One region of the Yersinia kristensenii genome, then DNA from elsewhere that is predicted to be linked to it. Evidence: riboswitches for the same ligand, from Rfam matches in the RefSeq annotation. Region 1 holds a riboswitch; the other holds the start of a gene.

Region 1 (7,249 bases):
GTAGAGTTCACTCCGGTTGCTGTGCGCTGTACGCCTTGCTGAGTATCTTCTCGCTCACACTGCAACAATGATAAACACATTAGCATTGCGATTATTTGAGAGACTCTAATACAGGTTAATCCTTACCTCAGTACATCTACGGAGAGATAAGTTTCAGCTGTATTGTTTCAATTTTCAGCTTGTTCCAGATTGTTAAAGAGCAATATTTCACAACACACTGTGTCTTTCGACCGCAGTACGTTTTGAAATAGTTTTTTATATGGTGGAGCTAAGCGGGATCGAACCGCTGACCTCCTGCGTGCAAGGCAGGCGCTCTCCCAGCTGAGCTATAGCCCCATATAAAAAGCAAATCACCTTATTGCTGCAACTCAACAGGGAATGGTGAGTTGGTGGGTCTGAGTGGACTTGAACCACCGACCTCACCCTTATCAGGGGTGCGCTCTAACCACCTGAGCTACAGACCCAACAAGGTACTAAAGCCCGACTAATTTCTCAGCCCGGCCTTATTTGCTCGTTACTTTCTATCAGACAATCTGTGTGGACACTGCGCAATGCGTATCGTTAGGTAAGGAGGTGATCCAACCGCAGGTTCCCCTACGGTTACCTTGTTACGACTTCACCCCAGTCATGAATCACAAAGTGGTAAGCGCCCTCCCGAAGGTTAAGCTACCTACTTCTTTTGCAACCCACTCCCATGGTGTGACGGGCGGTGTGTACAAGGCCCGGGAACGTATTCACCGTAGCATTCTGATCTACGATTACTAGCGATTCCGACTTCATGGAGTCGAGTTGCAGACTCCAATCCGGACTACGACAGACTTTATGTGGTCCGCTTGCTCTCGCGAGTTCGCTTCACTTTGTATCTGCCATTGTAGCACGTGTGTAGCCCTACTCGTAAGGGCCATGATGACTTGACGTCATCCCCACCTTCCTCCGGTTTGTCACCGGCAGTCTCCCTTGAGTTCCCACCATTACGTGCTGGCAACAAAGGATAAGGGTTGCGCTCGTTGCGGGACTTAACCCAACATTTCACAACACGAGCTGACGACAGCCATGCAGCACCTGTCTCACAGTTCCCGAAGGCACCTAAGCATCTCTGCTAAGTTCTGTGGATGTCAAGAGTAGGTAAGGTTCTTCGCGTTGCATCGAATTAAACCACATGCTCCACCGCTTGTGCGGGCCCCCGTCAATTCATTTGAGTTTTAACCTTGCGGCCGTACTCCCCAGGCGGTCGACTTAACGCGTTAGCTCCGGAAGCCACGCCTCAAGGGCACAACCTCCAAGTCGACATCGTTTACAGCGTGGACTACCAGGGTATCTAATCCTGTTTGCTCCCCACGCTTTCGCACCTGAGCGTCAGTCTTTGTCCAGGGGGCCGCCTTCGCCACCGGTATTCCTCCAGATCTCTACGCATTTCACCGCTACACCTGGAATTCTACCCCCCTCTACAAGACTCTAGCTTGCCAGTTTCAAATGCAGTTCCCACGTTAAGCGCGGGGATTTCACATCTGACTTAACAAACCGCCTGCGTGCGCTTTACGCCCAGTAATTCCGATTAACGCTTGCACCCTCCGTATTACCGCGGCTGCTGGCACGGAGTTAGCCGGTGCTTCTTCTGCGAGTAACGTCAATGCTCAGTGCTATTAACACTGAACCCTTCCTCCTCGCTGAAAGTGCTTTACAACCCGAAGGCCTTCTTCACACACGCGGCATGGCTGCATCAGGCTTGCGCCCATTGTGCAATATTCCCCACTGCTGCCTCCCGTAGGAGTCTGGACCGTGTCTCAGTTCCAGTGTGGCTGGTCATCCTCTCAGACCAGCTAGGGATCGTCGCCTAGGTGAGCCATTACCCCACCTACTAGCTAATCCCATCTGGGCACATCCGATGGCGTGAGGCCCGAAGGTCCCCCACTTTGCTCTTGCGAGGTCATGCGGTATTAGCTACCGTTTCCAGTAGTTATCCCCCTCCATCAGGCAGTTTCCCAGACATTACTCACCCGTCCGCCGCTCGCCGGCAAAGTAGTAAACTACTTCCCGCTGCCGCTCGACTTGCATGTGTTAGGCCTGCCGCCAGCGTTCAATCTGAGCCATGATCAAACTCTTCAATTTAAGATTTGTTTGATTTGCTATGAGTTAACATAGCGATGCTCAAAGATTACTTTCTGCAAATATGCATTCGAACCGAAGTTCAAATGTGTACTGCTTTGGTCACTCTTCAAGACTTTGATATTTCTTCTGCCTGTCGAAACAGGCTTCGATATCGTCTTGCGAGTGCCCACACAGATTGTCTGATAAATTGTTAAAGAGCGTTCGTTACCCGTTTGCCTTTCGGCGAATCTTACGGTAACGCGGGAGGCAGATAATACGCTTTCCCGCTGAAGAGTCAAGGATTTATTTGTTTTCTTTCGAAGTCAAAATCATTCTTTTCTCTTCCTGACCTGGCGAAGTGTGTTTCGTTGTTCCCGGTCAGTGGAGGCGCATTATAGGGAGTTCCTGACAGCCTGCAACCCCTAATTTGAAAAAACTTTTCAACCGCTGAATCTTTAGTCAAAACGCCGTTAAATTGGTAGTTTTTCCAGCGTTGGGAAGCCATAACCCTGTAAAACGGGCAATAAAGCGTCAGTGTCCGTATTCAATGCCATGCAATACGCAATGTTTTCTGCTTGAGAAGAAACGACATTTTCCTGAGAAGAGATAAGCCAAGCGGTACGGCGAGCAATTGCGGCACCGGAATCGACCATGCGAGTACCTTCTGGCAGCACTTGTGCTAACTCATCACTTAATAGAGGGAAATGGGTACAACCTAAAACAATAGTATCTGGCGGTTCACGCATGGCGAGCCATGGATGAAGGATTTTCTTTAATGCTTCCGGCGGGACAGCCCCACCATGCAGCTTGGTTTCCGCTAACTCCACCAGCTCAGATGATCCCAGCAGCTCAATTTTGCAATCAGTGGCAAAACGCTCAATCAAATCCAAGGTATAAGAAGCATGAACCGTGCCGCGCGTGGCCAGTAAGCCAACCACACCATTCCGCGTGAGCCTTACCGCAGGTTTAATTGCCGGAACAACACCGACGACGGGGAAATCAAAACGTTCGCGTAAAGCGGGAAGAGACACCGTGCTAGCCGTGTTACAGGCGATAACCACAATCGCCAGCGGGTGGCGCTGTTGTACCGCAGTGACAATTTCTAATACACGCTCAACGATAAATTCACCAGACTTCTCCCCATAAGGGAACGCGACATTATCGAAAGCATATATATAGTGGAGATCCGGCAGCAGTTGCCGAATCTCTTGATAAACAGATAGCCCGCCAACACCGGAATCAAAAATCAGCGCTGTCGGGCGAGAAGCAGTATCAGCCTTAGAAGTTGTAACTTCCTGTGAGGTAATACTCTCGTCCAGCGGTTTTATAGCCATAAGCCGTTTCGTATTCTTTATCAAACAGGTTAGCAATTCTACCACGAACTGTGAGATGAGAAGTAACCGGATAACCAGCTGAAACGTCTACGGTGCTATAACTCGACAATTCGCGCTGAGTCGGGTTATAAATCGAAGAGATATTGTCATAACGTTTGCCGTAATACTGATAAGAAACGTCCATATCAAGGTTGAACATCGTCCAATCTAACTGATACTTGGCCTGTTGCTTAGAGCGGCGAGCTAATACCTCATTATTCGAATCATTACGTGGGTCAATATATTGCAATGTGACCGCGTGCGTAAATATGCCGGTAGTGAGATTTCCCGTCCATTCCACACCTTTTATCGTCGCAGAATTGACATTGTAGTAATGTCCTTTGAATGTTGAATTATCAAAGGAGTAATCAATCAGGTTTTCAATTTTGTTGTGATAAGCAGACAAACGCCAATCAAGTGGCCCGCTCACCCCTTCTAAACCGGCTTCCCATTGGCGGGATTCTTCCGGCTTAAGGTCGCTGTTGGATATAATATCAAAGCGCTGTGAACCATATTGCTGGCCCAAAGAGGGTGCCAGGAAGCCCGTGCCGTAGGATAAGGTCACACGATAGTCGGGAACAAACTCCCAGCCTGCCGCAGTTTGCCATGTTTCATGCCAACCGAATTGCTCATCTTTATCCCCACGGCCAGAGGCTTCCAGCGTGACTTCGCCGAGTTTTTGCTGCCCACTGAGATATAGACCGGTGTTATCTCTCTTATAAGTATCTGAGATAGTTTGGTTAGATGAGGTCAGGCGCTGCTGTTGCCAGTCAAGGCCCGCGCTCAGTGTTCCACTTTCAAAGCTGTAAGTGTTACCCCATTGCACATTCCGCTGGTCCATATTATCCAGTGTGGTCGCCACACCATAGCGGCCATATTGGCTGCTAAAGTTATAATCCTTATATTTCTGATAGCTACCGATTAATTGGGAAGAGTAGGCACCCGATGCATAACGCAGCCCTGCATCATAAGTATGATTATATAACCGCTCTTCATCGCCGCTGTATGCAGGGGACGACAAACCGCCAATATCATAATCAGTATTGTTGGTATAACCATAACCTCTAACAAAGCCGGAGATCTCTTGGTTAAACTGATGTTCCAACCCTGCCCAGAAGTTTTTATTGCGAAAACCGTCGCGATCACTATCAATTGGATTTGGCGAGTCAGGTCTGATGTTATAGCCATTGGTGGTTTGATATCCGCCCGCCAGTGTAGCTAAGGTGTCACCAAAGCGCTGGCGAACACTACCATCATATTGCTGATAGCCTTTAGAGCCGACGCCGGCATTAATCTGTGCACCTTCCTGGTCTGTTTGCGTAATCACGTTAATGACGCCACCAATTGCACCAGAGCCATACACCGCCGAGCGCGGTCCACGGATATACTCAATCCGCTGCACCAAGGAGATCGGGATTTGATCGAGATTGACACTATTGACGATACCGGTGCGAGCCAGTGGGATACCATCAATCAAGATAAGCACATGGCGCGCTTCCGTACCACGGATATACATAGAAGAACCCTGACCCAATCCTCCCATCTGAGCAATATCCACACCAGGCAAGCGGCGCATGACTTCATTAAGACTTTTTGTCTGCCAGCGCTCAATGTCATCGCGAGTGACCACATCGGCAGGTGCCAATACTGTAGAAATCGGTTGTTTGAAACGACCGGCAGTGACCACCATTTCGTCTTTATTATTGCCGGTGGTGGTGTTGTCTTGCGCCCAACCAGAAAAGGCTGTCACAGAGAGGGCTGTGAGCAGCGTGTATTTTTTAATTGTCATTAGAAAAGCATCCAAACTCAAATAGCGGATGCCGCAGTGCCATGGCCGGTATTACGCGACGACCATGAATATTGCGACGTGATACCGGCAGGTCTTCGGGCTTGGGATCTCTGCTATACAGAGCGGGCGATGACTTCCCGTCTTTTCGGACAGTGTCTGGTTGAAACCTATCGCCGTAACATCCCCTTACCGCTGCGCGTCAGCTCCGGATTTACACCGGATTCCCTTTTAACTCTTAAGTGTTTAAGTAACAGCTTGAGGCCGGACGGCAATGTTACGATCAAGTAAAATAGATGTCTAGACTTCCATTCATGGAACAAATTAATTAAACGACAAAACTGGACATCAGAGCTACTTTCCCTACAATCCGCTGCAATAAACCTTTTTTATCTGTACAGATGAGAAGAAACATGACTCCTGACATCCTGCCGACTGACGGCTACGAGCACCAATTGGCAGAAAAATCTGCCCGTCTTCAGGCGATGATGTCGCCGTTTCAAGCCCCTGATCCACAAGTATTTCGTTCTCCCGCTCAGCATTACCGTATGAGAGCCGAGTTCCGCGTTTGGCATGATGACGATGACTTGTACCACATCATGTTTGACCAACAGACCAAGCAGCGAATCCGAGTTGAGCAATTCCCGGTGGCCAGTCTGTTAATTAATCGTCTGATGAGCGTGCTGATGACCGCCATCAGGGCAGAGCCGATTTTACGGCGCAAACTGTTCCAGATTGATTACTTATCGACTTTGAGCGGCAAGCTGATCGCATCTTTGTTGTATCACCGTCCATTAGATGAAGAATGGCAGCAAAAAGCACGGGAACTGCGTGACCAATTGCGTGAACAAGGCTTTGATCTTCAACTGATTGGGCGGGCGTCAAAAACCAAAATCATGCTGGATCACGACTATATCGACGAAGTGCTGCCGGTTGCCGGGCGTGAGATGATTTATCGTCAGGTTGAGAATAGCTTCACCCAACCTAATGCTGCGGTGAATATTCATATGTTGGAGTGGGCGATTGATGTCACCCAACATGCCAGCGGCGATTTATTGGAGCTCTATTGTGGCAATGGTAATTTCTCCCTGGCATTGGCACGTAATTTTGAGCGCGTATTAGCGACTGAAATTGCCAAACCGTCAGTGGCGGCGGCGCAATACAACATTGCTGCTAATCATATCGATAACGTGCAAATTATCCGCATGTCCGCAGAAGAATTCACCCAAGCCATGCAAGGTGTTCGTGAGTTCAACCGATTGAAATATATTGATTTAAGTAGCTATAACTGCGAAACCATATTTGTCGATCCACCGCGCAGTGGGTTGGATGATGAAACCGTCAAGTTGGTACAAGCTTACCCACGCATCCTTTATATCTCCTGTAACCCAGAGACCCTGTGCGCCAATCTGGAACAGCTACAACACACTCATAAAATCAGCCGATTAGCACTATTTGATCAATTCCCATACACCCATCATATGGAATGTGGGGTTTTGTTGGAAAAAAGAGGCTGACGAAAAGCGGCAATCAGAGACAAACAAAAGGGCAACGCGATGTTGCCCTTTTAATTTGGGGATTTGGTGAACAGAAAAAGTTACTGCGCCTGCTGATTATCTGTATCTGTGCCAACATCAGCATTGATATCTGTCTGCATCGATTTACGCGCTTTCAGTTTAAATAGAATCCAAAACACCAACACCACACTCAAAATAGAAGGAACAAAGTTAGAGCCAATCGCCGGATGCTCAACCCGCACAATCGCGCTATACACCAGAATGCCAAGTAAGAAACACGCACCCGCTAGCACGGGCAGGCCTTGCGGCATAGCAAAATTGAGATAGCGCTGATGCAGACAATAAACCGCCAAAATTAATGCCAGCAGCGGAAAGATTGAAAAAGGGACAAATCCACTGAATAACGCGTTAAATGAGCCGTTTATTGCCAACCCGGTAATCAAGGCCAGCAGCAACGTACCGGTTTCACGGTGAGACTGTTTTTC
Region 2 (7,249 bases), 1.3 Mb from region 1:
TCACGCCGCAAGAGCGGCCCAGTGGTGCGCCAAACGCTTTTTCCAGGGCATGACTGGCGCGGGCGCTGTATTGCAATTCAATGTGACCGGCTTCATTGGCATAAACGTCACCGAATGTCCGGTCTAACTCTTTCAATGCCACTTCGACGGCGCGTTTTACGTCAGAAACATCATCACCGCCGAAGATAATTAGCGAACCATGACCTGCGCCGCCTTTGGTATCACGGGGTAATTCAATACTGACCACCTCGGTATTGGTGGCTTTTACCGCTTCATCAGCCGCCATGATGTGTGGGCCAGCGCCGGTACGTGCGCCCAAAATACCAATTGAGCGATAACGTTTTTCCAGCTTCATGGCGTCCAATAGGGCGCTGTCTACGTTGGCGATCACCAGTCCGACGGTGTCGCCGATCGCGGTTCCAACAAATTCCGTTAAACTGCAAGTTTTCTCAGCCATAGCCGTATCTCGTTGTTTATAGGATGGTTGTACAGAAGACGCCGGGGCGTGCTCGCTGACTTTTGCTATCACCTGCGCCATGATTTGGTCAACCAGGTCATTGCTACTCATGGTTTACTTCCCTTGGGTAAAAAAGCTTCTACATCGGTATGGGGGCGGGGGATCACATGGGTAGATTTCACTTCGCCCACGTTAGCGGCGGCAATCGCGCCGGCATCAGTGGCGGCTTTAACTGCTCCCACGTCACCCCGGACGATAACGGTGACCAGGCCAGATCCAATTTTTTCATAGCCCACTAATGTCACATTGGCCGATTTCACCATGGTGTCAGCAGCCTCAATGGCTGCGGCCAACCCTTTGGTTTCCACCATTCCTAGTGCTTCTTGTTGCATATATACCTCGACGAATATCAGGTGCCCTTACCCGTCATACTTCAAGCTGCATGTGTGTTGGCTGCTTTCGTTCACCCCAGTCACTGACTGCCATTGACCTTAAAATCAATAAGCTTCTGGGGATTGACTCAATTGCCGCCTTCCTGCAACTCGAATTATTTAGGGTATTGCTTTGGCTTGAATGGCCATACTCAAAAGTAATGTTGTTATATTCAGTAATAACGTTGTCAGGTTCGTGCTGCGACTGAATATACAAACAAGTAATGAAAAAGAATGGCTGTATTGAATTTACTGGCGGGAATGGTTAGTGACGAAATAACAAATTATTGTCATGAGCTCATTTAACTGATTATTTTATAAGTCTATTTATTAATGGATGGGTGGTAATAATTGGTTTTTGCATATTCATAATTACAATTAAGTCAGTGACAACCCCTATTTTCTTTGGTACTCACGCACGCGAATATAAAGATGGAATCTGGTTCACATTAAAATAGAAATTGCGAGCTTGCTAACAATAACGGAAATAATAAATGACAAAAAAGTCACATTATTTAATTAGACAATAAGTTGCTTGTTGACAGGGTTTTGAGGGGGGTATGGGCCAGGTAATAGCAATAATTTGCTATAGGAACTCTATTTTTTGTTTAATTAATGGCTAATCACGACAACACTTTCATTTTCCGTCTCTTTATAGTGATCAGGTCAAGGGCCGTGCAATACCATACCCGTCATACTTCGAGCTGCATATGCGTTGGCTGCTTTCGTTCACCCCAGTCACTTACTTATGTAAGCTCCCGGGGATTTACTCAATTGCCGTCTTCCTGCAACTCGAATTATTTAGGGTATATAACGTATTAATTTAACCGCAAGCAGGGTAACCCTATGAATGAATCGCTCAAAGCTCAGTGTATCGCAGAATTTCTCGGCACCGGGCTATTTTTGTTTTTTGGTATTAGTTGTCTGGCAGCGATGAAAGTGGCCGGTGCCAGTTTTGGTTTGTGGGAAATTTGTATTGTATGGGGGCTGGGGATTTCACTGGCGGTCTATCTGACCGCCGGGATTTCCGGTGCTCACCTCAACCCCGCCATCACTATTGCTCTCTGGCTGTTTGCTTGTTTCCCCGCCCGTAAAGTGATTCCTTACAGCATTGCGCAGATTGCCGGTGCTTTTGGGGGGCGGCGCTGTCTTATATGTTGTATCACAACTTATTTACGGATTTTGAAACCGCCCATCAGATGGTGCGCGGCAGTCTGGAAAGCCTGCAATTAGCCAGTATTTTCAGTACCTTCCCATCACCGGCTATCAGCGTATGGCAAGCTGCCTTTGTTGAAATCATCATTACCTCAATTTTGATGGGGCTGATTATGGCGTTGACGGATGATGGTAACGGAGTACCGCGTGGGGCATTAGGGCCGCTATTGATTGGTATTCTGGTGGCAGTGATTGGCGCGGCGACGGGGCCATTAACCGGTTTCGCCATGAACCCGGCGCGTGATTTTGGTCCTAAATTATTCACCTTTTTTGCCGGTTGGGGGAAAATCTCAATGACCGGTGGCCGTGATATCCCTTATTTCCTTGTCCCAATCATCGCACCGATTATTGGGGCTTGCCTCGGTGCGGCGGTTTATCGTTTCTTCATTGGTAAAAATCTGCCGTGTAATACCTGCAAGTTAGAGGATGAGAAAGCCAGTATATAAATTAAGGCGAGTTTCCTCATCTTGAACCGGTGAAACAGGATGAGGAAATTTCGTGATCTATTCGGGTTAATGGGCTGATTATCGTCCCCTGTTGATGATGATTCTGGTAAAGTGAGTTATTACTTTTCATTTCACCAGAGTATAAATTGGTACAGGGAAATAGGTTTCTATTGGGTGAGGGGGAATTAAATATAACAAAAAAGTAACACATTGATTATTTCAAGGATGAACGATGGTAACAAACAAAAACTAATAACAATAAATTAACTGAGAGGTTTTATCATGATTTCTGCCAGTTCTCTAAACTCAGAGCTCATAAATAAAATCGCGCAGGATTTTGCTCAGGCAACTGGGCTGGCTGTGGTGGTGGTCAATATTCACGGCGAAGAAATTTCTGATCTCTTTAATTTTACGCCATTTTGTCAATTGATGCGGCAAGACCCAGTGCATCATCTTCGTTGCCGCATGAGTGATCGCTGCGGTGGCTTGGAAGCTTCAAAATCCAATGAACCTTGTATTTATCGCTGCCACGCCGGGTTAACTGATTTCTCTATCCCGCTGGTTATTGCCGGTCATTTGGTCGGGTTTGTTTTATGTGGGCAGGTGCGGTTGCACTCAGATGTTTATCTGATTGATATTCTTAATGTTGATAACCACTGGCAGCAAAATCCAGCACTGATGGACGAATTCCACAATGTGCCCATTATGGACTTTTCGCGAGTGATTGCGTCGGCAGATTTATTAAAGCTGATTGTTGAAAATTGTCTCAAAAAACACCTCAACTTTGTGGTTATCAATGACAATATGGGCAGCAAAGAACCGGGGAGAATACGGCCGGCTCACCCCCATGACAGCAAAATGAAGAAGGCATTGCGTTATATTGATGCGCATTTATCGGAAGAACTGCGGCTGGAAGAAGTCGCGGCCAAGGTGTATCTCAGCCCTTATTATTTCAGCAAATTGTTTAAAAAATACCACGGCATCGGCTTTAATGCCTGGGTCAATCAGCAACGGATGGCTAATGCCAGAGAGATGTTGCAGCACAGTGACTGGAGCATTGCCAGCATTGCTAAGAATCTAGGATTTTCCCAGACCAGCTATTTCTGCAAAGTGTTCCGTCAGACCTACAATGTGACACCGCAGGTATTTCGCTCACTTTCTTCTGAACGTAGCGGAATGGAATAGCCATCATTGATTTAATATTATGCAATTGGGCCGTTCGCTTGGGTTTTCTATTTAAATAAAAAAAATAAAAATTAGCCATTTAAAATAATTAATGACAATAATTTGCTATAAATAAAATGAACTTAAAGTTATATAAGTCACTGTTTTTAATTATAAATCACTCGCAATCTCGACAATAAATTGTTGTGGTGATGCAAAAAAATCCCTATCAAAAAATGAAATTCACCATTTTTTATGAACAGAAAAGGGTATATTAATTTTAAGAAATTCTATCAGACTAATAATGAATAAACACTCTGTTATAACAGTGTAAATAAAGAGATAAATTAGATAACGAAATAAGAAATTAAATAACAGAATCTACTGTAATTAGATAATTGTAGTTACTGAAATGGTTATGTCGTGTACTTGTACTCAAGACATGATTGGGAAGGGGGTGAAAATCCCCCGCAGCCCCCGCTGCTGTGATGCTGACGAACCCGCTGAAACCACTGATCCACCGGATTGGGAAGGTAGCGGGGGAGGGTGACGCTAAGCCAGAAGACCAGCCAAATCAGTAAAAGAGTTTCAACTCCTTCGGTGGGAAGCGGGTTGTCATCAGATGCGCGCAGCGGTGACGTTGCGTAGATGCACCTTTTTGACACTGCATATCCCGCTTGAAATGGCGGGATTTTTTATGCAATGCTCAGGTAAACAAGCATTTATCATCGCAGGAACCGGCAGCGGGTGCGGTAAAACCACCGTAACTTTGGGTATTTTGCGGGCGCTGATGGCGCGTGGATTGTCGGTGCAGCCGTTCAAGGTCGGGCCGGATTATCTGGATACTGGCTGGCATACCGCCGTCAGTGGCGTGACCTCGCGTAACCTCGATGCTTTTATGTTGCCGCCTGCCACCCTCAATGGCCTGTATAACCAGCATATGCGCCATGCCGATGTGGCGGTGATTGAAGGTGTCATGGGGCTGTATGACGGCTATGGCACTGACCCCGATTATTGCAGCAGTGCGGCGATGGCCAAGCAACTGGGCTGCCCGGTTATCTTGCTGGTGGATGGCAAAGCGGTATCTACCTCGGTGGCGGCAACGGTGCTGGGCTTTAGTCAATTTGATCCCGACCTCACCATTGCCGGGGTGATTGTTAATCGCGTTAACTCAGATAATCACTATCAACTTATTCGCCATGCTATTGAACATTATTGTGGCATTCCGGTTTTGGGCCGCTTGCCGGTTATGGATGATGTGGCCTTGCCATCACGCCATTTGGGGCTGATCCCAGCACAGGAGCGGGGCGGAGTTGTCGCCAGGCAGCCCGATAACTCGCCGCACTGGCAACGGCTGGCCCAGCAGGTTGAAGAATTTATTGATCTGGACAGATTGCTCGCTCTGACTTGTTGCTCCCAACTTCCGGTTGGCACCCCTCCCGCGTTACCGCCGCAAGCTTTGGCCGACGGGCTGACACTGGCCTTAGCCGAAGACGAAGCTTTCAATTTTTATTACCCCGATAACCTTGATTTACTGGAGCAGGCGGGAGTGCGTATCCAGCGCTTTAGTCCGCTGCATGACCGCAGTTTGCCTGCTTGCCAGATGATTTATCTGGGCGGCGGTTATCCGGAAATCTACGCTACAGCGCTGGCAGAAAATACCGCCATGCACGCCGCGTTACAGCAAGCCCACCGCCAGCAAATCCCCCTGTATGCCGAATGTGGTGGCTTGATGTATTTAGGCGACGGTCTCACCGATGACAGTGGACAGCGCCATGCCATGGTGGGGATTTTGCCCGGTGAAAGCCGCATGGGGAAACGCCTGACCCGTTTTGGCTACTGTCAGGCACAGGCCCGCAGTGACACGTTATTAGCCGCGTTTGGTGAAACTCTGCGCGGTCATGAGTTCCATTACTCCGATTTTACCAGCCCGCTGACACCGGTTTTTGATAGCAGCAAATGGCGTGATGGTGCGGTTATCCAGCAGTGGCGCAGTGGCTATCAGGTACAGCGCACTCAGGCCAGTTATCTGCATATTCATTTCGCCCAGCGCCCCGGTTTACTGAATGGCTGGCTGACTGCCGCCCGGAGTGTGCTATGACCCTGAGCGCGTGGTTTGTGGCTTTCTTATTGGACCATTGGCTTGGCGACCCACCGCATTGGCCGCATCCGGTACGTTGGATTGGCAATTTGATTACGGTGCTGCAACAGGCGGTTCGCGCGGTGTGTCGTAGTGAGCGGGCGCTGAAATGGGGCGGTGCCCTGTTGTGGGTGTTGGTGGTCGGCATCACCTGGCTGGTTAGTTGGGGCTTTTTATGGCTGATGACAGAAATTAACCCGTGGCTTGGTTGGCTGGCGCAAGTGTGGATGATTTACACCTTGCTGGCCGGGCGTTGCTTGAGTGATGCGGCGCTGTTGGTTTTCGATGCGCTACAGCATGGCTCCCTGGCGCAAAGTCGTGAAAAGTTGTCATGGATTGTCGGGCGCGATACTTCGCAATTGGGGAAACCGCAAATGACCCGTGCGGTGGTGGAAACTGTGGCTGAGAACAGTGTCGATGGTGTTATTGCGCCGTTGTTCTTCCTGATGCTGGGCGGCCCACCGCTGGCAATGGCCTACAAAGCGGTCAATACCCTTGATTCGATGGTGGGATATAAAACGCCGAAATATAGGGCAATCGGTTATATGTCTGCGCGAATGGATGATTTAGCTAATTGGCTGCCCGCGCGCTTGAGCTGGGTACTGCTGAGTGCTGCTGCCTGGCTGATTCAGGCCGATTACCGCCAGGCGCTACGTATTGGCTGGCGTGATCGCTACCAGCATTCCAGCCCCAATTGCGCTTGGTCAGAAGCTACCGTCGCCGGTGCACTTGGTATCCGTCTGGGCGGCCCGAATGATTACTTTGGTGAACGAGTCGAGAAGCCGTGGATTGGCGATGAGCGGCGCGAAGTGGCACTAAGTGACATTCCGCGCAGCATCCATTTGATGATGATGGCGTCGTTATTGGCCCTGTTATTGTTCGCCCTGATCCGCTTGTTGCTGGTCGGGATTTGATAAGGATAACCCGATGAACTATATAAAAAATCCGCAGGAAATCGAACAAAATAGTTTTGTCATTATTGGCGATATTATTGCCACTGAACGGCCAGATTATTGCTTTGCCAGCGAAATGCACCAAGCGGTTGTCAAGCGGGTTATCCATACTACCGCCGATTTTGACTGGCTCGATATTCTGCATTTCTCCCCCGATGTGTTGGCTCACATTGCTGAGGGCATCCGCCGAGGATGCACGCTATACACCGACACTACCATGGCGATGTCGGGCATTAACAAAACGCTGCTCAAGCAGATGGGATGCGAGTGCCGCTGCTATATCAGTGACCCGCGCGTGGTGGAAACTGCGCCTGTGCAGGGCATTACCCGCTCGATGGCGGCGGTGGATGTGGCGCTGGCGGAGCCGGGCGAAAAGCTATTTGTGTTCGGCAATGCGCCGACCGCGTTATTCCGTTTGTTAGAGCGCCAAGTGATCCCGGTGG

The links. Region 1 has a riboswitch for cobalamin ahead of btuB (TonB-dependent vitamin B12 receptor BtuB). Riboswitches for the same ligand answer to the same signal wherever they lie in the genome.
Positions count from the first base shown of each region.
Region 2: another riboswitch for cobalamin. It lies ahead of DX162_RS13645 (cobyrinic acid a,c-diamide synthase CobB); the one in region 1 lies ahead of btuB (TonB-dependent vitamin B12 receptor BtuB).

Region 1 is NZ_UHIY01000001.1:1,637,533-1,644,781, reverse strand. It holds tRNA gene DX162_RS07620 (tRNA-Ala) at 261-336, opposite strand; tRNA gene DX162_RS07615 (tRNA-Ile) at 388-464, opposite strand; rRNA gene DX162_RS07610 (16S ribosomal RNA) at 567-2,109, opposite strand; gene murI (glutamate racemase) at 2,559-3,422, opposite strand; gene btuB (TonB-dependent vitamin B12 receptor BtuB) at 3,367-5,250, opposite strand; cobalamin riboswitch at 5,320-5,527, opposite strand; gene trmA (tRNA (uridine(54)-C5)-methyltransferase TrmA) at 5,661-6,764, shown strand; gene DX162_RS07585 (YijD family membrane protein) at 6,845-7,249, opposite strand, start outside.
Region 2 is NZ_UHIY01000001.1:2,981,507-2,988,755, forward strand. It holds gene pduB (propanediol utilization microcompartment protein PduB) at 1-568, opposite strand, end outside; gene pduA (propanediol utilization microcompartment protein PduA) at 565-849, opposite strand; partial or broken gene pduF (propanediol diffusion facilitator PduF) at 1,735-2,549, shown strand; gene pocR (transcriptional regulator PocR) at 2,832-3,734, shown strand; cobalamin riboswitch at 4,110-4,301, shown strand; gene DX162_RS13645 (cobyrinic acid a,c-diamide synthase CobB) at 4,411-5,814, shown strand; gene cbiB (adenosylcobinamide-phosphate synthase CbiB) at 5,811-6,767, shown strand; gene DX162_RS13655 (cobalt-precorrin-8 methylmutase) at 6,781-7,249, shown strand, end outside.